One region of the Cellulomonas olei genome, then DNA from elsewhere that is predicted to be linked to it. Evidence: predicted binding sites of a transcription regulator. Region 1 holds the regulator's gene; the other holds the start of a gene.
The links. The regulator LexA, encoded in region 1, represses DNA repair genes until DNA is damaged. The targets are predictions, from matches to a motif close to TCGAACANNTGTTCGA.
Positions count from the first base shown of each region.

Region 2: the regulator LexA is predicted to act here: its motif matches at 4,009-4,024, upstream of AAHH18_RS02380 (Rv2578c family radical SAM protein).

Region 1 covers NZ_JBCLVN010000055.1:9,100-15,110, reverse strand. Annotated here, with positions in the region: gene AAHH18_RS15060 (S9 family peptidase) at 1-228, opposite strand, end outside; gene nrdR (transcriptional regulator NrdR) at 308-823, opposite strand; gene AAHH18_RS15050 (MarR family winged helix-turn-helix transcriptional regulator) at 1,007-1,468, shown strand; gene AAHH18_RS15045 (DUF6544 family protein) at 1,465-2,613, shown strand; gene AAHH18_RS15040 (LysM peptidoglycan-binding domain-containing protein) at 3,070-3,507, opposite strand; gene lexA (transcriptional repressor LexA) at 3,802-4,542, shown strand; gene AAHH18_RS15030 (aminotransferase class V-fold PLP-dependent enzyme) at 4,652-5,716, opposite strand; gene AAHH18_RS15025 (LysR family transcriptional regulator) at 5,798-6,011, shown strand, end outside.
Region 2 covers NZ_JBCLVN010000004.1:192,521-198,531, reverse strand. Annotated here, with positions in the region: gene AAHH18_RS02390 (GNAT family N-acetyltransferase) at 144-944, opposite strand; gene aspS (aspartate--tRNA ligase) at 941-2,773, opposite strand; gene AAHH18_RS02380 (Rv2578c family radical SAM protein) at 2,933-4,000, opposite strand; gene AAHH18_RS02375 (TspO/MBR family protein) at 4,104-4,628, shown strand; gene hisS (histidine--tRNA ligase) at 4,685-6,011, opposite strand, start outside.

The DNA of each region.
Region 1 (6,011 bases):
GAACGCGACCCACCGCCCGTCCGGCGACACCCGGGGGTCCGTGTCGCGGTGGCCGCGGGTGAGCCGGACCGGCTCGCCCGAGCCGTCCGTCGGCACCCGCCAGAGCTGGCCGGTGTACTCGTCGAGGTCGAGGTCGGGCGCGGTGCGGGAGACGACGGCGTACGAGCCGTCCGGACCGAGCGCGGGGGTTCCGGGGACGTGCAGGAGCGAGAGGTCGGTGGGGATCACCCGACCGACCGTAGTACGCCCGGTACCGGGGCCGGGCGTCGCAGCGCCGGAGGTCACCCCGCCGGCCGCACCGACCCTCTCAGGAGACGGCCGGGGCGTCGCCCTCGCCGGTCGTGGCGGCCCCCGCGGCACGCGCGGCGTCCGCCACCTCGTTCTCGGCGCGCAGCACCGTGATCGCGGCCTCGAAGTCGTCCAGGCTGCTGAAGGCCTGGTAGACGCTCGCGAAGCGCAGGTACGCGACCTCGTCCAGGTCGCGGAGCGGCCCGAGGATCGCGAGGCCGATCTCGTAGGCGTCCAGCTCCGCGGACCCGCTCGCGCGCAGCGTCTCCTCGACCCGCTGCGCCAGCAGCGCGAGGTCGTCCTCGCTCACCGGCCGGCCCTGGCACGCCTTGCGGACGCCGTTCACGATCTTCTCGCGGCTGAACGGCTCCGTGGCCCCGGACCGCTTCACCACGGAGAGGCTGGCCGTCTCGATCGTCGTGAACCGGCGGTTGCACTGCGGGCACTGCCGGCGTCGGCGGATGGACAGACCGTCGTCCGACGTGCGGGAGTCGACGACGCGCGAGTCCGCGTGGCGGCAGAACGGGCAGTGCATGAGGGCCTCCAGCAGGTCCGGGTCGTGCGGCCGGCACGGCGGCGGGCGCCGCGCCCTCCCGGACGACCGGGACACGGTAGGACCGGCGCCGCACCCGGTGCAACACCGTCCCGGCCCCGGGACGTCCCACGGAGGGACCTCCGTCCCCCGCGGGACCCGCGCGATCCGTAATACCTTACGCACATGACGCGCGCGGCAGACGAGGCGGAGCTGTTCGGGACGCTGTTCGTGCTCGGGCAGCACCTGACGCGCCACACGGACGAGGCCCTCACCGGCTACGGCGTCACGAGCCGGCAGTGGCTGCTGCTCGCGGTGCTCGTGCGCGGCTTCCCGGGCGAGCACCCGACGCTGACGCGCGCCGCGGAGGTCGTCGGCACCTCACGGCAGAACGTCAAGCAGATCGCGCTGCAGCTCCAGCGTCGCGGCCTGGTGGACCTGGTCCCCGACCCGGCGGACCGCCGGGCCACGCGCCTGCGCACCACACCGCGGGTCGCCGAGCTGTTCGACTCCCCCGCCGCGGTCGCCCAGCAGCAGGGGCTCGTCGCGCGGGTGTTCGCCGGCCTCGACGACGCCGACCTGGCCCGGCTCGCCGACCTCGTGGGCCGGTGCCTCGCCGCGCTCGCCGACGGGAGGACCCCCGCGTGACCGGCCGACCCAGGAGCACTGTCCACCTCGCCGTGGGCGCGCTCGCGGTGGCGCACGGCGCGGCGCACCTGCTCGTGCTCGCCGCCACACCCGGAGGTCCGGGCCTGGCCGGCGACGCCGCACCCCCGGCGGTCGGGTCGGCGGAGGGCCTCGCGTGGCTCGCCACGGCGGTGCTCCTCATCGGGGCCGGCGCCGCCCTGATCGCCGACCGGCCGACCTGGTGGCGGACCGGCGCGGTCGCGGTCGTGGCGTCCCAGGTGCTCGTGGTGTCGCACGGCGACGCCCGCTGGGGCACCCTCGCGAACGTCGTGCTCGGGATCGCGGTCCTGCACGGGTGGTGCGCGACGGGGCACCGGTCCGCCCGCGCGCGGTACCGCCGCGGCGTCGCGGCCGCCCTCGCCGCAGCCGACGTCCGGGCCGACGCCGACCGGGCGGGCGCCGTCACCGCGGACGACCTCGCGACGCTCCCGGCCGCCGTCGCCCGCTACCTGCGGCGCACCGACAGCGTCGGTCGCCCGCCGGTGACCGCCGTGCGCGTGACGCTGCACGGCCGGATCCGCAGCGGGCCGTCCGACCGGTGGATGACCTTCACCGGCGAGCAGGTGGACACCGCCGGCCCCCGCCCCACCCGGCACTTCCTGCTGGACGCCACCGCGGCGGGGCTCCCGGTCGACGTGCTGCACGTGCTGACCGAGGGCAGGGCCACCATGCGGGGTGACCTGCTCTCCGTCGTCCCCGTCCTGCGCGGCGCGGGCCCGGCGATGGACCGGAGCGAGACGGTGACGCTGTTCAACGACCTCTGCCTGATGGCGCCGTCCGCGCTGCTCGCCGCACCCGTGACGTGGGAGGAGCTCGACGCGCGCCGCGTGCGGGGGACGTACCGGCAGGGCGGACACTCCGTGCGGGCGGTGCTCGAGTTCGACGAGGACGGCGACCTCGTGGACTTCGTCTCCGACGACCGCTTCCGCGCCACGCGCGACGGGCGGTCGTTCACACGCGAGCGCTGGTCGACACCGGTGGACGGCTACGCGGTGCACCACGGGCGCCGGCTGCCGTCGGCGGCCGCCGCGATGTGGCACCCGAGCACGGGCGAGCCGTTCCGCTACGCCGAGATGGTGCTGGACGACGTCGCACCGGCGCGGTGACGCCCGGACGTCGCGCCGACGCGGTGACGCCGAGGATCCGACCCAGCGCGGCGACGCCGAGCATCCGACCCAGCGCGGCGACGCCGAGCATCCGACCCAGCGCGGCGACGCCGCGACGTCGACCCGCCCCGAGGCGCACCGGGCAGCGGAGCTGCCCGTGCTGCCGGGACTCGTGCGCCCGGGCCGGACATGACGACGGGGGTGGCCGCGTGTGCGGCCACCCCCGTGGGGACGCCCCCGTCCCGTCTCGTCCGGGCGACTCGCCTCGCGCGGACGGTTGCTGCACGCCTCGCGCCGGGCGGCGGGACGAACCCACGGTGCCGGCGACGACGCGTCCCTCGCGGCGAGCCCCCCAGCCAGCCGTTCGAGGTGGCACCACAGTAGAGGCAGGCGTCCCAATTACGCAAGCGTCCTGTGCCGTTATTCACGGCGGCCCGGATGCACCGGACCAGCAGGTCAGGAGCCCGCAGGCAGCAGCAGCACCTGACCCGCCATCAGCGAGGCGTCCGGCAGTCCGTTGAGCTCCTGGAGCCACAGCACGACGTCGCGCACGTCCTCGCCCGGGGCCGCCACGTCGGCGGCGATCTGCCAGAGCGTCTCGCCGGCCACCACGGCGTGGGTCGTGACCTCGGTCGCCTGCTGCGGACCGTCCGCCACCGCGCGGCCACCGACGACCCCTCCGAGCACCACGAGCAGGGCCAGGACGAGCAGGACCGCACGACCCCGGCGCGTCAGGTGCAGCGTCGCCTCGGGGGCGGCGGACGGACGCGCGGCGGTGCGCTCCCGGCCGGCGGACCGCGCCGTCACCGGGCCCACCGCGGCAGGACGAGGACGGGCCGGCCGCTCGGCCACGGGACGCGTCCCGAGTCGCGGCTGCACTGCGATGGCGCTCATCTCCACCACTTCCCTCCTGGGCCGCCTCGCGACCCGCCGAACACCTGTTCGTTCGAACGTCTGTACGAACTGAACCACACCCGGAGCGCGATGTCGAGACACGATCGAACAGGTGTTTGATCCACCCGTCCGCGCGCCCTACGCTCGGGGACGTCGGGAACAGCGCACCACGAGGGTCTGACACGACCGCCGGGCGGACGCCGCCGGGTGGGTCCGCAGCCCCGTGACCTGCGCGGTCGCCCGGCTCGGCGGACGGGTGCGGCAGGCACCGGCGCCACGGAGACGGGAGCGGAGATGGCCATCGAGGGATCCGGCGCGACGGCGGGCGCGGCAGACGGGCCTGCCGTGGTCGAGCTCGACGCCGAGGGCGACGGGCTGACCCCGAGGCAGCGCCTGGTGCTGGAGACCGTGCGGGCCTCTGTCGAGTCCCGCGGCTACCCGCCGAGCATGCGCGAGATCGGCGACGCCGTCGGCCTCACGAGCCCGTCGAGCGTCAAGCACCAGCTGACCGCGCTCGAGCGCAAGGGCTACCTGCGACGCGACCCCAACCGGCCGCGCGCCATCGAGGTCGTCCAGCCGGACGACTCGCGCGGCGTCGCCCCCCTGCCGGGCGTCGCGGGCCTCGGCGACGAGGACAGCGCCCCCCGCGACGGCGCGCCCGAGGCGGCCTACGTGCCGGTGGTCGGCCGGATCGCCGCCGGCGGGCCCATCCTCGCCGAGCAGCTGGTCGAGGACGTCTTCCCGCTCCCCCGCCAGCTCGTCGGCGCCGGCGACCTGTTCCTGCTCAAGGTCGTCGGCGACTCGATGGTCGACGCCGCGATCTGCGACGGCGACTGGGTCGTCGTCCGCCGCCAGCCCGTGGCCGAGAACGGCGAGATCGTCGCCGCGATGCTCGACGGCGAGGCGACCGTCAAGACGCTCAAGCGCACCGACGGCCACGTCTGGCTGATGCCGCAGAACCCCGCGTACTCGCCGATCGACGGCGACCACGCCCAGGTGCTCGGCCGCGTCGTCTCGGTGCTGCGCGCGCTGTAGCGGCGCCCGCCGCGACGCCGCCCGGACCTCGGCGGCGGCGGCGCCCGCCCGGACCACCGGGCCGGGGACGCCCGCGGACGTCGACCGCCCCTCGGGCGACCCGCCGCGCTCAGGCCGCAGCGTCCCCGCCCGACGGCGTCAGCGCCGCGAGGGCGCGCGCGACGTCCTCCTCGTCGTTCCAGACGTGGAAGGCGAGCCGGACGCGCCCGGCGCGCCCGGCCACGCGGCACCCGACCGCGCCCAGGGCGGCCAGGCGGCTGCCGTCCGGGTCCGCGAGGCTGACGACGGCGGACCCGCCGGGCTCCAGGCCCAGCCCCGCGCGGAGGGCGTCCGCGAGGCCGACCCCGTGCGCCCGCACGGCGGCGGGGTCGGTCGTGGCGAACGCGTCGAGCGACTCCGCGGCACCGAGCCAGGCCTGCCAGGCCGGGGAGACGTCGTACCGGCGCGCGTCGGACGCCAGGTGCATCGCGGGCCCGTAGCAGGAGGCCCACGGGTCCTCGCCGGCGTACCAGCCCGCCTGCGCGGGTCGCAGCCCGTCCTGCGCCTCCTCGCGCACGGTGAGGAACCCGGTGCCGCGCGGGGCGCAGAGCCACTTGTACGCGGCCGTGACGGACACGTCGTACCGGCCCGCGTCCACGGGGAGCCACCCGGCCGCCTGCGTCAGGTCGCACAGCGTGCGGGCACCGGCCGAGCGCGCCGCCGCGACCACGGCCTCGTCGTCGAGCACCTCCCCCGTGGCCGACTGGACCAGTGCGTAGGCCACGAGGTCCACGCCGGGCACGACCGCCTCGGCCAGCCGCGCGGCCGGCACGTGCTCGACCCGGATCCGGTCGCCCTGCGCGAGGAACGGGAACACCACGGACGTGAAGTCGCCGTCCACGCAGACGACCCGCGCGCCGTCCGGGAGGGAGCCCGCGACGAGCGAGGTCATCGCCGAGACCTGCGACCCGATCGCGACGCGTGCCACGGGCAGGCCCACGAGGTGCGCGAACGACGCGCGCGCGGCGCGGACGGCCGCCTCGTAGCCCGGCACGTCGAGCCGGCCGCCGCCCCAGCGGTCCAGGTCGTCCCGGAGCGCCTGCACCGTCCGCCGCGGCGCGACGCCCGCGGTCGCGGCGTTCAGGTAGCCCGGCGCGGGGTCGAAGTCGGCGCGGAGCTCGTCGAGGGATCGCATGCCGGAGACTCTGCCCGGAGACGCTCATGCGGACAAGCGCCAGTTTCTCCCGTACCCATGCGTCTAACTTATGCTCCGAGGATGTCGCCCCGACCGCTCGACGCCGCCGCCCTCCGCCTCGTCCGCGCGGTGCACGACACCGGCAGCGTGACCGCCGCCGCGCGCGCCCTCGGGCTGACGCAGCCCGCCGCCAGCCAGCAGCTCCGGGCGGTGGAGCGGGCGGTCGGCACGCCGGTCGTCGTCCGCGCGGGGCGTGGCGTGCGCCTGACGGAGGCCGGCCTGGTGCTCGCCCGGA
Region 2 (6,011 bases), on a different contig from region 1:
GGTCCGCTGCACCCACCCCCCGCCCGCCGGCACCCGTCGGAGGCTCCCACGTGCCATCGAGGTGGTCCGGGGGTCACCACGATGGCGCTTCGGAGGCTCCGAACGGTCGCGGCGGGGCGGGGTGCGCGCGGGGAGGTGAGGGGTCAGGGGTGGCGGAGGGTGGTCATGCGGTGGACCGTACGCAGGCCGAGGCGGTGGTAGATGCGCCGGGCGCCGTCGTTGTCGTCCCACATACCCAGGGACACCCAGTCCGCGCCGTCGGCGAGCAGCGCGCGCGTCGCGGCGGCGGTCAGGGCAGCACCGAGGCCGCGCCCGCGGTCGCCGGGGCGGACACCCAGGCCGTGCAGGTGGGCGGACCCGGCGGATCCGGGCTCACCGGCGCGCCGGCCACCGCGACCCGCGCGCGGTCCGGACCCGATGACGCCCGCCAGCGTGCCGTCGGGGGCACCGCTCCCCCACCACCGTTCGCCCGGGCCCGCCGGGTCAGCGTCCGTGGTCGGGTTCGCGGCCGCGAGGCACGCGCGGATCGCGTCCGCGTCGGCGACGGGGTCGAGCTCGCGCACCGCCACCTCCCCGGTGACGGCCGGGGGCGCCTGCTCCGTGACCATCCACTCCCAGCCCGTGCGTGCGGGGAGCAGGCCGAGCCGGGCCACCTCGGCGGGTCGCAGCATCCCGAGCGCCGCCGTGTCGACCCACGCGACGGCGTGCGTGGCGTCATCGTGGTCGCGCAGCAGGTCCGACGCCGGGCCGGCCGGCCCGAGCACGATCAGGCTCGTGCGCGTCCCCGGTGCGCCGGACGCCGCGACGGCGCGCTGCACGAGGAGCAGCGCGCCGTCACGCGCGACCACGCGCGCGGGCGACCACAGGGGTCGGTCGTCGAGCAGGAACGGGTCGTCGGCCCAAGGCGCCGGGAGCGTCGCAGGGGCCCCGACGTCCGCCGTCACGCCGAGGCGGTCGCCGCGGCGGCCCCGTCCTGCGCGCCGGCCTCCGCGTCGGCACCCTGCTGCGCGGCGGCGGGCCGCTTCGGGCGGGCGTCGACCCCCGCCTCCTTGCGCTGCTGCTCCGTGATCGGCGCGGGCGCCCCGGTCAGCGGGTCGTAGCCGCCGCCCGACTTCGGGAACGCGATGACGTCGCGGATCGACTCCGCACCCGTGAGCAGCGCGACCACCCGGTCCCAGCCGAGCGCGATCCCGCCGTGCGGCGGGGCACCGAACTGGAACGCGTCCAGCAGCCAGCCGAACTTCTCGCGCGCCTCCTCCTCGCCGATGCCCATGACCGCGAACACGCGCTCCTGGACGTCGCGGCGGTGGATACGGATCGAGCCGCCACCGATCTCGTTGCCGTTGCAGACGATGTCGTAGGCGTAGGCGAGCGCCTGGCCCGGGTCCTCCTCGAAGCGGTCGATCCACTCGGGCGTCGGCGACGTGAACGCGTGGTGCACCGCCGTCCAGGCACCTTCGCCGACCGCCACGTCGTCGTCCTCGCCGGTCGGCTTGAACAGCGGGGCGTCCACGACCCACACGAACGACCACTGCGACTCGTCGACCAGCCCGCCGCGGCGGCCGATCTCGAGGCGTGCCGCACCGAGCAGCGCGCGGGCCTCCGAGGGGCGGCCGGCGGCGAAGAACACCGCGTCGCCCGGCTGCGCCCCGACGGCCTCGACGAGCCCGGCGCGCTCCGCCTCGGAGATGTTCTTGGCGACCGGCCCGGCGAGCGTGCCGTCCTCGGCCACCGTGACGTACGCCAGGCCCTTCGCCCCGCGCTGCTTCGCCCACTCCTGCCAGGCGTCGAACCCGCGGCGCGGCGTCGACGCACCGCCGGGCTGGACGACGGCGCCGACGTACGGGGCCTGGAACACCCGGAACGGGGTGTCGGCGAAGAACCCGGTCAGCTCCACCAGCTCGAGCCCGAACCGCAGGTCCGGCTTGTCGGTGCCGTACCGCGCCATCGCCTCCGCGTAGGTCATGCGGGCGATCGGCGTCGGGATCCGGTAGCCGATGAGGTCCCACAGCGCGACGAGGATCTGCTCGCCGAGCGCGATCACGTCCTCCTGGTCGACGAACGACATCTCGACGTCGAGCTGCGTGAACTCCGGCTGCCGGTCGGCGCGGAAGTCCTCGTCGCGGTAGCAGCGCGCGAGCTGGTAGTACCGCTCCAGCCCGCCGACCATGAGGAGCTGCTTGAACAGCTGCGGCGACTGCGGGAGGGCGTACCAGGAGCCCGGCGCCAGGCGGGCGGGCACGACGAAGTCGCGGGCGCCCTCCGGCGTCGACCGCGTCAGCGTGGGGGTCTCGACCTCGACGAAGTCGTGGGCGTCCAGGACGCGGCGGGCGGCCTGGTTGGCCTTCGCGCGCAGCCGCATCGCCCGGGCCGGCTCCGGCCGGCGCAGGTCGAGGTAGCGGTAGCGCAGGCGCGCCTCCTCGCCCACCGGCTCGTCGAGGGACGACGACACCTGGAACGGCAGCGGCGCGGACTCGTTGAGGACGACGACCTGCGCGGCGACGACCTCGACCTCACCGGTGGCCAGGTGGGCGTTTTCGTTGCCCTCCGGGCGGCGGCCGACCTCTCCGGTGACCTGCAGGACGTACTCCGAGCGCAGCCCGTGCGCGACGGCCTCGTCGCGGATGACGACCTGGGCGATGCCCGACGCGTCGCGCAGGTCCACGAACGCGACCCCACCGTGATCACGGCGGCGGTCCACCCACCCGGTCAGGGTGACGGTGGTGCCGATGTGCTCGGCCCGCAGCGAGCCGGCGGTGTGGGTGCGCAGCACGACAAGTCCTCTCAGGTGGTGGGTCGCTGCACGCAGCAGCCCGGCGAGTCTACTGCCGGAGGCGCACGCCCCCCGGACGCCCGCCGTCCACCGCCGGTGCCGACACCACCCGCCCCGGCGCACCCGGCCGCGCCCGGCCCACCCGGGCCACGGCCGGGCTCAGAAGAGCGCGGGCTGCACCGCGCCCGTCGCACCGCCGGGTGCCATCGCCGCCATCACCGCCTCGGGGCTCTCGGCCGGCCGCGCGCGCCAGGGCGACGGCTCCCCCGCCGCCTCCCCGGGGCCGGGCAGCCCGTGCCGGCGCCGCAGCGGGCGCACCCGGTCGCGCAGCCAGCGGCGGTACTCGTCCGGCACGTACGCGCCGCGGCCGTACAGCCGCTGGTAGCGGGGCACCAGCTCGGGCCGGTGCTCGCGCAGCCACCCGAGCACCAGGGGCCGCACGGGCCCGCGCAGGTGCAACGGGATGACGGTCACCCAGGAGGTGCCGGCCTCGGCCAGGTCGCCCAGCAGGGCGTCGAGGTGCTCGGTCGAGTCGGTCAGCCACGGCAGCACGGGGGCGACCAGCACGCCGCACTCCAGCCCGGCGTCCCGCACCGCGCGGACGAGCGCCAGCCGGGCCCGGGGCGTGGGGGTGCCCGGCTCGAGCGCCTGCTGCAGGCCCTCGTCCCCCACCGCCAGGGACACGGCCACGCTCACGCCGACCTCCGCCTGCGCGGAGGCGAGCAGCGGGAGGTCACGACGCAGCAGCGTCCCCTTGGTCAGCAGCGACAGCGGCGTCCCCGAGCGCGCCAGCGCCTCGATGATGCCCGGCATGAGGGCGTAGCGGCCCTCGGCCCGCTGGTAGGGGTCGGTGTTCGTGCCGAGCGCCACGTGCTCGTTCCGCCACGACGGCCGCCGCAGCTCCGCGGTCAGCACGTCGACCACGTTGGTCTTCACCACGATCTGGGTCTCGAAGTCCGCCCCGGCGTCCAGCCCGAGGTACTCGTGCGTGGGACGCGCGAAGCAGTAGGTGCAGGCGTGCAGGCAGCCCCGCATGGGGTTGACGGTCCACCGGAAGGGCATCGCGGACGACTCCGGCACCTTGTTGAGCGCCGACTTCGCGTGCACCTCGTGGAACGTCACGCCCGCGAACTCGGGCGTGCGCACCGACCGCTGGTGACCCGCCAGCGCGAGCCCGGGCAGCGTCCCGTCCGCCTCCGTCGTGATCTTCTGCCCGTCCCACCGCACCCCACGATTCGAACACGTGTTCGACTCGCTGGCAAGCCCCGCGCCACGTCGTGAGCGGGGCCGTCCGGTTGCCCTGGCGACCGCGCGCACGGACCGTGGAGGCATGACCTCGACGCACCCCGACATCCCCGCCACCACCGGCCGGGACGAGGCGCCCGCCTCCCGCGGCTGGCCCGTGCTCGTCGCGCTGCTGGCGGTGAACGCCGCCGTCGCGTGGGGCGGCGGCCTCGCGTCGACCTCCGCGGTGGACGGCTGGTACGCCGCGGCCGACAAGCCGGCGTGGACCCCGCCGGACTGGGTCTTCGGGCCGGTCTGGACGGTCCTGTACGTGCTCATGGCCGTCGCGGCGTGGCTGCTCTGGCGCCGCCACGGCGCGCACGCCGCCCGCACCGCCCTCGTGCTGTACGGCGTGCAGCTCGCGCTCAACGCCGCGTGGACGCCGGTGTTCTTCGGGGCGCAGCACCTCGGCGCGGGGCTCGCGATCATCCTGGCGCTGGAGGTCGCGCTGGTGGCGACCGTCGTCGCGTTCCACCGGCTCTCCCCGGCCGTGGCGTGGCTGCTCGGCCCGTACCTGGCGTGGGTGCTCTACGCGACGACGCTCAACGCGGGCGTGCTCGCGCTCGCCTGAGCACCGGGGCCCGGGGCGGCCCGGACCGCGTGACCCGGGCCGTGACCGCGCCGGCCTCAGCCCTCCGCGGGGACGACGCGCGGGTGCAGGTCGTCAGCAGGGGGCGCCCAGACCGCCGGGTCGGCGTCGACCTGCTCCCCGGACCGGATGTCCTTGACCTGGTCCGCGGCGCCGTCCTCGGTCGCGGGGAACCACACGAACGGGATCCCGCGCCGGTCGGCGTGCCGGATCTGCTTGCCGAACTTCGCGGCCGTCGGCGCGACCTCCACCGGGATCCCCCGGGCCCGCAGCGCCGTCGCGACCGCGTCGGACGCCGACCGCGTCTCCTCGGACGTCACCGCGACGAGCACGGCCGCCGGGACGCCGCGCGTGGCGCGCACGAGCCCCCCGGTCAGCAGGCGGGACACGAGCCGGGACACGCCGATCGACAGGCCGACGCCCGGGTAGGTCTGCTTGCCGTCGGACGCGAGCGTGTCGTACCGGCCGCCGGAGCAGATCGACCCGAGCTGCTCGTGCCCCACTAGCACCGTCTCGTAGACGGACCCGGTGTAGTAGTCCAGGCCGCGGGCGATCTTGAGGTCGGCCACGACGACGCCGGGCGCGCGGACCGCGGCGGCCTCGACGAGCTGACGCAGCTCGGCCAGGCCCTGCTCCATGAGCTCGGACTCCACGCCGTGCCGTGCCGCGAGCTCCCGCACCCGGTCGACCACCCCGGCGTCGCCGCCGGAGATGCCCGCGAGCTCGAGGCACGCGCGGGCCTGGTCCGCGGTCGCGCCCGCCTCGGCGACGAGCAGCCCGGCGACGGCGTCGGGCCCGACCTTGTCGAGCTTGTCGATGCTGCGCAGCACCGCGTCGACGTCCGTCAGGCCGAGCCCGCGGTAGAAGCCCTCGGCGACGCGGCGGTTGTTGACGAGGATGCGCACCGGCGGCACGCCGATCTCGCGCAGCGCGCCGAGCGCCTCCGCCATGACGAGCGGCAGGTCGACCTCGTAGTGGTAGGGCAGCTCCCCCGCGCCGACGACGTCGATGTCCGCCTGCACGAACTCGCGGAACCGGCCGTCCTGCGGGCGCTCCCCGCGCCAGACCTTCTGGATCTGGTAGCGCTGGAACGGGAACGCGAGGTGCCCGGCGTTCTCCAGCACGTAGCGGGCGAACGGCACGGTCAGGTCGAAGTGCAGGCCGAGCTGCCCGCCGCGGTCGGCGTCCGCCGCGTCGGGCTCCTCCTGGAGCCGGCGCAGCACGTAGACCTCCTTGGAGGTCTCCCCCTTCCGCAGCAGCTGGTCGAGGGGCTCGACCGCCCGCGTCTCGATCCCGGCGAACCCGTGCAGCTCGAACGTGCGCCGCAGGGTGTCGAGGACGTGCTGCTCGACGACGCGACCGTCG